DNA from 3 places in the Labrys sp. 22185 genome. Region 1 is predicted to be linked to each of the others. Evidence: riboswitches for the same ligand, from Rfam matches in the RefSeq annotation. Region 1 holds a riboswitch; each other region holds the start of a gene.
What was found. A riboswitch is a leader RNA that binds a small molecule or an ion and turns the genes downstream of it on or off. The one in region 1 is predicted to bind cobalamin.
Positions count from the first base shown of each region.

Region 1 (3,269 bases):
GGCATCGCGCTGATAGGCGCTCACCGAGTCGTCCGGCAGGCCGGCGAAATAATTGTAGGTCTTGTTGTAGTCGCGCACATGTTCCAGGCAAAAATGCCAGAACTGGCCTTCGCGGTTGCGCCCCTTGGGCGCGCGAAATTCGCCGGCGTTCCGACAACCGGCATGTTCGCATAGCCGTACGCTCGCCGGCTGGACCTCTTCGGCCCTTGGGCGCACCCGGATGCGATCAAACAAGGGCGAGTCCAGATCCATAATGACACACTATGCGAGGGTGAACACAAATGGGCAAGCGCGAGCTTGGACGCAAGAGCGTTTTGTAACTTGAACGAAGCACATCAAATCGCAAAAACGCTTCAGCCAATCCATGGGAATGGCTTGGAACCAGAAAGCGAGAGCAACCAAGCGTTCATAGCTGAGCACGCTTTGCCCTGGGGTTAATCAAGGCGAAATGCCGCTGCAGAATTTGAAATATGGGGTCCGCTGACCCGAAAAAGAAAGAGGCCGCCCAAATGGCGGCCCAAGTCTTAGGGAGGAAACGCCCAAGGAGGGCAGTGGGGGAGCGCAAAGGCGCATCCGCCACGCCCCTAAAGTGATCCTCATCGGTTCATTTCGCAAGTGCGAAATGAAATAAATTTTGAAAACCGGCCTGAAATCGGGCCAGTGTTGTAAAAATGCGACGTTTGACGCGGTTGACCGGCCTCTTTTCAGCGGCGAGCGGGGGCCTGCAGCAGTTTCTGTGCTGCAATGCCGAAGGCGATCCCCAGCGTCGCCCACAGCACGGCATGGATGCCGAGTGAGGCGATACGGAACTTCCACAACACCGTGGCCGAAAAATCAGCCGGGATGTCGTTGACCGTTGGCAAGATCTGCATGGCCACCACCATCACCACCAGATAGGCTGCCGCCCCCACGAGGTTGGCGTTCCAGCGGCCGAGGCTGGCGGCGAGCCGGTTCGCGGTGCCCAGCGCCGCCGCCATCGTCACGAGGGACAGCAGGATCAAGCCGAAATAGAAGGCGGTGCGCAGGCCGATCGTGTCGGGATTGCCGACGGCCGGTGGATTGGCGGGATATTTAATCTGCGGCACCACCATGATGGCGGCAAAGCCGATGACGGCGATCAATCCGGCGGTTGCGCGCGGGCTGAGGCTGCCGATCCGGCCCTGCGCGAAGGCAAAGATCAGGGCGAAGATGCCGCCGAGCGCTGCGCCATAGACGACCATGCCTGTGACGAGCCCGTAGCTGGCCTGGACCGGCCGGCTGACCGGCTCTTCCTCGTGTTCATGGGCTGCGGTCGTCTGCGCAGCGCCGGGAGCCGGCGCAGCTGTCGGAGCGGGCGCCGGCTCGGATGCGTGGCTTTCCTCGAAAGCGATGGCTGCGTCGACCTGGGGTTCACCGAACACCCAGGCGAAGCCAGACGCAAACAGTCCGGCCAGGATGCCGATCAGCATCCCCCGGATCAAAAGCGATCTAACCATGTCGTGTGTCCAAGCGCCCTAGTGGCAGGGGAAGCCGAGCAGATGGCGAGCGTCATGCACGAATTCGTGGATGTAGACGCCGGGAATAAGCGAGGTTGCGCCCTGTTCGGCGCCGACGAAATAGATGGCGAGCACGGCCAGGAGCACGGTGAAGAGCGCCCAGGGCAGGATCTCGCGGACCGGGATGGCGATCGGCTGCTGGGCGACGGGTGCCAGAGTTGCGGTGGTCATGAAAAGCTCCTTGGGATTACGCGTCCCGTTACGAGTCATGCTGCCTTGGAAGAGGTCTGACTTCCGGATTGACGCCGCAGCGCCGCCGTTCACAGTGGCGCGACCGTGCCGGAATTCCACCGGCTTCCCACCCTTGGCAAAGCTCTTCCATAAGAGCCCAAGTCACGGATATGTCAATATTCCGGAAGCGACTTTATCTTGGGGAAATGCCTTCATGACGCCACGCCTGACCCTGCTGTGCCATGGCGCGACGCCCACACTGCGTGCGGCGGGGTTTCCGCTCGACGAGGCGCTCGACGCAAGGGGGGCACAGGCGGCCCGGGACCTGCAGTGGCGTTTTGCCAAGGCGACCCGCATCCTGAGCAGTCCGGCGCTCAGGGCCCGCCAGACGGCGCAGGCCCTCGGCTTCGAACCCGAGATCAACGAGGCACTGCGCGAATGCGACCATGGCCGCTGGTCGGGGCTTGGCCTGGAGGCGGTGGCCGCCGCCGAGCCCGAAGCGCTTGGGGCGTGGCTGACCGATCCGCAGGCCTGCCCGCATGGCGGAGAGAGCATTGCGGCCCTGATCGCGCGGGTCGGCGCCTGGCTCGATGGCGAGCGGTTCGAGGGCTTCACGCTGGCCGTTACCCATGCCTCGGTGTTGCGCGCGGCGATCATTCATGCCCTCGGCAGCGAGCCTCGTTCCTTCTGGCGCATCGAGGCCGCTCCGCTGGCGCGCGCCGATCTCAGGCCTTCTGCCCGCGGCTGGTCGCTGCGGCTGGAGACATAGAGGCGCTCCGGCTGGGCCTTCCCGCAGTGCTGCTTTTCCTTTTTCGTCATTGGCATGTCGCCGGGCCTTTTGTAGACACGCCTCTGACGGGTTAGTCGCCCAAACAGGATTGATGTCATGCGCGTTGCAATGATCGGTACGGGTTATGTCGGCCTGGTGACGGGGGCGTGCCTCGCCGATTTCGGCCATGTCGTCACCTGCGTCGACAAGGATCCGGCCAAGATCGAGGGCCTGCTGGCCGGCCGCATGCCGATCTACGAGCCGGGCCTGGAGGATCTGGTGGCGCGCAATGTGCGCGAGAAGCGCCTGTCCTTCACCACCGAGCTCGCCCCCGCCGTGCGCGATGCAGCCGTGGTGTTCCTGGCCGTCGGCACGCCCTCGCGCCGCGGCGACGGCCATGCGGACCTGTCCTATGTCTATGGCGCGGTACGCGAGATCGCCGCGGCGGTCGAGGGCTTCACGGTGGTGGTGACCAAGTCGACCGTGCCGGTCGGCACTGGGGACGAGGTCGAGCGGCTGATCCGCGAGGTCCGGCCCGACGCCGATGTCCGCGTGGTCTCAAACCCCGAATTCCTACGCGAAGGGGCGGCGATCGAGGATTTCAAGCGCCCCGACCGCATCGTGGTCGGCACCGAGGACGAACGGGCCAAGGAGGTGATGGCCGAGGTCTATCGCCCGCTCCATCTCAACCAGGGGCCGCTGCTGTTCACGGCCCGGCGCACCTCCGAACTGATCAAATATGCCGCCAACGCCTTCCTGGCGACCAAGGTCACCTTCATCAACGAAATCGCGGA
Region 1 is NZ_JBQEPH010000004.1:344,120-347,388, forward strand. Features, by position in the region: gene ACTJKX_RS11560 (J domain-containing protein) at 1-234, opposite strand, end outside; gene ACTJKX_RS11565 (CbtA family protein) at 705-1,475, opposite strand; gene ACTJKX_RS11570 (CbtB domain-containing protein) at 1,494-1,706, opposite strand; cobalamin riboswitch at 1,737-1,883, opposite strand; gene ACTJKX_RS11575 (histidine phosphatase family protein) at 1,921-2,475, shown strand; gene ACTJKX_RS11580 (UDP-glucose dehydrogenase family protein) at 2,593-3,269, shown strand, end outside.

Region 2 (3,269 bases), on a different contig from region 1:
TTGAAGATGACGAGCTTGGCGCCGGCCGCCTTGGCGGCGGCCTCTGCGCCTTCGTTGATCTGGTTGAAGAACAGGGCCTGCTGGTTGATGGTGACCAGGGCGAAAGTGTCGGCCGAAGCGGACACCGATCCGAGGGACAGCGCCAGGGCTGCCGCCGCCGCGCAGCCGGCGAGATATTTTGAAAGCCGCATTTCAATTCCCTTCATGGATGGCCCGTGCCGGGCTCATTCTCAGTTCTGACATCCGCATCATTCAAGAGACTTGAATTCATGTCAAGTTACTTGAATGATGGTTTGAGGGATTCTTGAAAAGCCGACGGCACAGAGCCTGGAGAAGAAGTGCTTATGTCATCCCCGGCGGGACCAAAGGCCCCGGGAAGGGGATCCAGGGCCAGGGGCTCCATTTTTGCCCCTGGATTCTCTTCCCGCCGCCTTCGGCGGCGCCGGGAATGGCAGAGGTGTTTTATTGGCTCCTCGAGGTTTCCTCAGAAGGTGGCGGGCGTGTTGACCCAGAAGATGCTGGCGCGCTCGGTTCCGGTGTTGCGATACCAGTGCGGCAGTTCGGACTTGAACACGAACGTATCGCCGACGGAGAGCTTGAAGGTGCGCTCGCCGACCATCAGCTCCACGGTTCCGGCCAGCACATAGCCGACTTCCTCGCCCTGGTGCTGGATCGGCCCGGCGCTCTCGCCGCCGGCTTCGATATGGTGGATGTTGCACTGGAGAAGATGGCCGGGCGAATAGGGGATCACCCGTTCCAGCGAAATGCCTTCGCCGCGCCGGAGCGGGTCCAGCGAGATCAGCGGGCGCGTGCCGGCGCGAAAGACGATGCCCTCCTCGCTGTCTGATTCCTCGAACATCCAGCCGATATTGGTACCGAGCACCTCGACCAGGCGATGCAGCATGGGCAGGGAGGGGGAGGCCTTGCCGTTCTCGATCTTGGACAGCAGGCTTTCCGAGCACTCCGCGGCCGTGGCCAGGGCCTTTAGCGTCAAGCCCCTCGTCTGCCGGGCCAGGCGAAGGCGGGTGCCGAGCCGCACGGGATTGGCCTGTTCCAGGGGATCGGGCTGATCGCCGGCGCGCCGTTTGAGATCGATTTTGTTCATTCAGAGATTGCCAGGATGCCTATCGCCCGAGGGCCTGGCTGGCGATTCTAGGCCACAAGCCCGTGCCCTGTCCACTTTGCCGCCCGTCGACCGGTATGGCCGTCCCGCACGGCTGGGCAGCCGGCGTCTCCCATGCTACATCCGTAAGACCTTCGGTGCCCGCTTGCGGGAGAATCGGGAATGCGGTTTGAGGCCGCGACGTGCCCAACGCTGTAAGGGGGACTATCCGGGCAGGTTTCAGCCACTCGCTCTGCGGGGAAGGCGTCCGGGTGGGTGGATCCCGAGTCAGAAGACCGGCCGGAGGCGATAGATCGGCGTGCGCGGACGGCGCGGCGATTGCCATCGCAAGGGGAATGACGATGGACCCATCCAACGAGGCGCTCGCGCCCTCGGGGCCGTTCTCGCCGGCCGAACGTGAAGCCGTCTATCGCGCTATCTTCACCCGGCGGGACGTTCGCAGCCAGTTCAGCCCGCAGCCTGTGCCTGATGATGTCCTCGCCCGCATCCTCACGGCCGGGCATCACGCGCCCTCGGTCGGCTTCATGCAGCCCTGGAGTTTTCTCGTGCTGCGCTGCCCCGAAACCCGGCGCAAGGTGCAGGCTCTCTTCGAGGAAGCCAATGCCGAGGCCGTGGCAATGTTCCCGCCTGAAAAGCAGGCGCAATATCGCGCGCTGAAGCTGGAAGGCATCATCGATGCGCCGGTCAATCTATGCATCACCTGCGATCCCGACCGCGCCGGCCCGGTGGTGCTTGGCCGCACCCATGACATGGCGATGGACCGTTATTCCACCGTCTGCGCGGTGCAGAATATCTGGCTGGCTGCACGGGCCGAGGGGGTCGGGGTCGGCTGGGTCAGTATCGTCGATCCGGCGCGCCTGCGTGAGGCGCTGGGCATTCCCGAGCGGGTGGTTCCGGTTGCCTATCTGTGCCTGGGCTATGTGCACGAAGCCTATGCCCGACCCGAATTGGAGGTGAAGGGCTGGCGCCAGCGCCTGCCGCCGGAGGCTGTGCTGAGCTTCGACGGCTGGGACGGCCGGCAGCCCGGCCATCCCTTGCTCGCCGCCATGCGGGCCGCTATGGGAGATGCAGGTTCATAGGATGGCTGGCGCAGGATGCGCACTGTCCCGATCGGATGAGACGGCCGATGGATTTCCTGCGTAAGAATGCGATCTGGATCATTGCTTTGCTGATCACCAGCCTGGTCTTGCTGGAGGGGCCGAGGGCGATCCTGATCGGAGCGTTTGTGGCCGCCGTCGTCGGCCTGTTCTGGCTGTTGCGCGGCAAGGCCCGCAAGCCGGCGGCAGCACGCCGGCTCGAGGCCGTGCCGAAGGTGGTTCCCCTCCCGCTCGACCGGGGCGCCGACACGGTCCGGCCTCAGGCGCTGGAGCGTGTCTCGCTCAAGGCCATCGATGATCCCAGGCTCGCTGCCGTCGTCCTGATGATCCAGCTCGTCCGCACCAATGGGTTGCTGACCCGGGCCGAACGGGACACCATCCTCGCCCTGATGAGCGACCCGCTCGGGATCGGCGACCGCGAGCGTATCTATGAGCAGGCCTTGCAATTGACGGATCGCGGCCGGGTGTTCACGCCGGTTGCCGAAGAATTGGTGCCGCTTTTCCGCGCCCGCCTGTCTTTGCCCGAGCGCCAGCAGCTCATCGACATGCTGACCGAGGTCGCCAATGCCTATGGCGAGGCCAGCGATTTGCAGCGCGAGGCGATCGTTCGCCTGAAGCGGCACCTGCTCGCGCCGGATGCCGCAGCCGGGCGCTCGCTCAATTGAAATAGAAGGCGTAGCTCGCGACGTCGCCGCCGAAGATGCGCGTGGCCTGTCCCCAGGCCTCGGCATCCATCACCTTGCCATTGTCGAGGAAGGGGAGGGCCCCCGGGCCGGTGATCCACAGCACCAGGTCGAAGTTGCCGGGCTGCTCGAACACCCTGGCGAGATTGATGCCCTTGGCGAAGCGCCAATGCGGCATCAAGAGCTTACCGTCCAGCACCTCGTCGACCTGCCCGAGCAGCGCGAGCCACGAGTCGATGCGCTCCTGCGTCACTTCGAGGGAGGGGAGCACGCCGCTCTTTTGCCGTGGGCCGGGAAGCCATTCGTGGTCGTCGTCGGTTTCCTTGGCGATCAGCGCCCAGGTCTCGCGATTGAGCCGGATTACCG
Region 2 is NZ_JBQEPH010000001.1:45,302-48,570, forward strand. Features, by position in the region: gene ACTJKX_RS00220 (ABC transporter substrate-binding protein) at 1-191, opposite strand, end outside; gene ACTJKX_RS00225 (cupin domain-containing protein) at 485-1,105, opposite strand; cobalamin riboswitch at 1,242-1,421, shown strand; gene bluB (5,6-dimethylbenzimidazole synthase) at 1,465-2,202, shown strand; gene ACTJKX_RS00235 (TerB family tellurite resistance protein) at 2,250-2,885, shown strand; gene ACTJKX_RS00240 (hypothetical protein) at 2,878-3,269, opposite strand, start outside.
Region 2: it holds a riboswitch for cobalamin, as region 1 does, so the genes downstream of both, bluB (5,6-dimethylbenzimidazole synthase) here and ACTJKX_RS11570 (CbtB domain-containing protein) in region 1, are expected to answer to the same signal.

Region 3 (3,269 bases), on a different contig from region 1:
CCGGCCTGCATCTCGATCTCGTCAGGGCGCCCGCGCAGTTGCGACAGGCGGTCGAACGGGCACCGGCGGACAAGGTGCTGTCGCTGGGCGTGATCGACGGGCGCAATGTCTGGCGGAGCGACCTGACCGCCTTGCTGGATCGCATCGAGCCGGCAGTTGCAGCCCTCAGGCCCAACCGCGTCGTCCTCGCCCCGAGCTGTTCCCTGCTCCACGTTCCCTACGATATCGAGGCCGAGAGCGCGTTCGATCCCGAACTCCGCAGCTGGCTGGCCTTCGCCGTCCAGAAGATCGGCGAGCTGAAAACCTTGTCGACAGCCCTGGTCGACGGGCGGCGGGCCGTCGCTGATGAGCTCGCCCAATCGGACGCAACAGCTGCGGCCCGCCGCGTATCCGCCCGTATACACGATACTGGCGTCGCCGCCCGAATGGCCGAGCTCACACCGGCCATGGGCGAGCGGCAACATCCCTATCCGCTGCGTCGCCGGGCCCAGGAGTGGCTCGGTCTGCCGCCCTTCCCCACCACGACCATCGGCTCCTTCCCGCAGACCGGCGCCGTGCGCAAAGCGCGCGCCGACCATGCCAAGGGCCTGATCGGCGATGCCGATTATTACGACTTCCTGCGCGAGGAGACCAGGCAGGCAATCGCCTGGCAGGAGAAGATCGGCCTCGACGTGCTGGTGCATGGCGAATTCGAACGCAACGACATGGTGCAGTATTTCGGCGAGCAACTGGCCGGCTACGCCTTCACCAAGCATGGCTGGGTCCAGAGCTATGGCTCGCGCTGCGTGCGCCCGCCGATCATCTATGGCGATGTCTCGCGTCCCAGGGCCATGACGGTGGAATGGGCACGCTTCGCACAATCCCTGACCAAGCGCCCGGTCAAGGGCATGCTGACCGGACCGGTCACCATGCTGCAATGGTCCTTCGTGCGGGACGACCTCGAGCGCGAGCAGGTCTGCCGGCAGATCGCCCTCGCCTTGCGCGACGAGGTCGGCGATCTGGAACGGGCCGGTATCCGCATCATCCAGATCGACGAGCCGGCCATTCGCGAAGGCCTGCCGCTCAGGCACGCCGAAAAGGAGGCCTATCTCGCCTGGGCCGTCGCCTGTTTCCGTCTCGCCGCCTCGGGGGTCGACGATGCCACGCAGATCCATACCCATATGTGCTATTCGGAATTCAACGACATCATCCATGCCATTGGCGGCCTGGACGCGGACGTGATCTCGATCGAGACTGATCGGTCCAGAATGGAGCTGCTCGATGCATTCCGGGCCTATCGCTACCCCAACGAGATCGGGCCCGGCGTCTATGACATCCACTCTCCCCGCTGCCCCACCGTGGCTGAAATGCGCGACCTTCTTGCCAAGGCGCGGGAGCGGATCGCCGGCGACCAGCTCTGGGTCAACCCCGATTGCGGCCTGAAAACCCGAAGCTGGGACGAGGTCCGCCCCGCCCTCGTCAACATGGTTGCCGCCGCCCGTATACTTCGTGAAGAGATCGCTCCGGCGAGAGTGGCGACATCCGCCTGAAAAAGTATGCCGGGGCACGAATTTTGTGCCCCGGCATCCTCTGTCCCCATTGAACAAAAGGGCGATACACACCATCTATTGACACATAGACACCAAAGCATACTAGATACGGTATTCACAGGTCGTCGGATTCGCTTCCGGCGCTAAGAGGGAATCCGGTAGGCCTTAGGGCAAAGCCGGGGCTGCCCCCGCAACTGTAAGCGGAGAGCGGCTGTCGATTGGCCACTGGCCGAGAGGTGGGTTTACCCCGCCCTCCCCGGGAAGGCAGGCAGTCCGCAACGACCCGCGAGCCAGGAGACCTGCCTGTGGATGCGTATCGTTTCCTCGGGCGGGGTGCCCCGACGGATCGCCTTGCTCGCGGCGCATCATCCTGCGTCGGCGCGGAATGCGCTCCTCGGCCCAAGCCTCCAACATATTGGGGTTTGCCGAATGTCTCTTGATCTCGAAACTGCTACGACCACAAAGACGCCTTTTCTCGCTGCCAGCGCCGACAGGGCGAAGCCGGCCTCGGAACCGGGCTACCAGGTCATCCGCCGCAATGGCAGCGTCACGCCTTTCGATGCCTCGAAGATCACGGTGGCCCTGACCAAGGCCTTTCTCGCCGTCGAAGGCCATTCGGCCGCCGCCTCGCGCCGGGTACATGACATCGTCGCCGACCTCACCGCCCAGATCGTCGCCGGCCTGACCCGCCGCGCCGATATAGGCCGAACCTTCCATATCGAGGATATCCAGGACCAGGTGGAACTCGCTTTGATGCGCGGCGAGCACCACAAGGTGGCGCGCGCCTATGTGCTCTATCGCGAACAGCACGCCCAGGAACGAGCCCTGGAGCGCGCCGCCAAGGCGGAGGCACAGGCCGGCACTACCCCTGCTTTGCGCATGAAGACGGCGGAGGGTTCCCTGCTGCCGCTCGACCACGCGCGCCTCGCCGCCCTGGTGCTCGAAGCCTGTGCAGGCCTTGCCGACACCAACGCCGAAACGGTGCTGAACGAGACGCAGCGCAACCTCTATGACGGCATCAGCCAGGACGAACTGGCGCTGGCGCCGATCCTCGCCGCCCGCACCCTGATCGAGACCGAACCCGATTATGCCAAGGTCAGCGCCCGGCTGCTCAATGACAAGCTGCGCCGCGAAGCCCTCACCTTCGTCGCGGGCCGTCCCGACCAGGCGACGCAGGCCGAGATGGCGAGCCGCTACGCCGAATATTTCCACGATTATGTCCGTGTCGGCATCGCCAACGAACTGCTCGATCCGGAACTCGGTCGCTTCGACCTCGCCCGCCTTGCAGCCTCCCTCAAGCCCGAGCGCGACTTGCAGTTCGACTATCTCGGCCTGCAGACGCTCTATGACCGCTATTTCCTGCATGTGCGCGGCACGCGTTTCGAGCTGCCACAGGCCTTCTTCATGCGCGTGGCCATGGGCCTGGCCCTACGCGAAATCGACCGGGAAGCCCGCGCCATCGAGTTTTACGATCTTCTGTCCTCCTTCGACTTCATGGCCTCGACGCCCACCCTGTTCAATTCCGGAACGCTGCGCGCCCAGCTCTCCTCCTGCTTCCTGACCACCGTGTCCGACGACCTCGAAGGCATCTTCAAGGCGGTGAAGGACAACGCGCTGCTCGCCAAATATTCCGGTGGCCTCGGTAATGACTGGAGCAATGTGCGTGGGCTCGGCGCCCATATCAAAGGCACCAATGGCGAAAGCCAGGGCGTGGTGCCCTTCCTCAAGGTCGCCAACGAT
Region 3 is NZ_JBQEPH010000008.1:226,703-229,971, forward strand. Features, by position in the region: gene metE (5-methyltetrahydropteroyltriglutamate--homocysteine S-methyltransferase) at 1-1,529, shown strand, start outside; cobalamin riboswitch at 1,632-1,850, shown strand; gene ACTJKX_RS17965 (ribonucleoside-diphosphate reductase subunit alpha) at 1,959-3,269, shown strand, end outside.
Region 3: it holds a riboswitch for cobalamin, as region 1 does, so the genes downstream of both, ACTJKX_RS17965 (ribonucleoside-diphosphate reductase subunit alpha) here and ACTJKX_RS11570 (CbtB domain-containing protein) in region 1, are expected to answer to the same signal.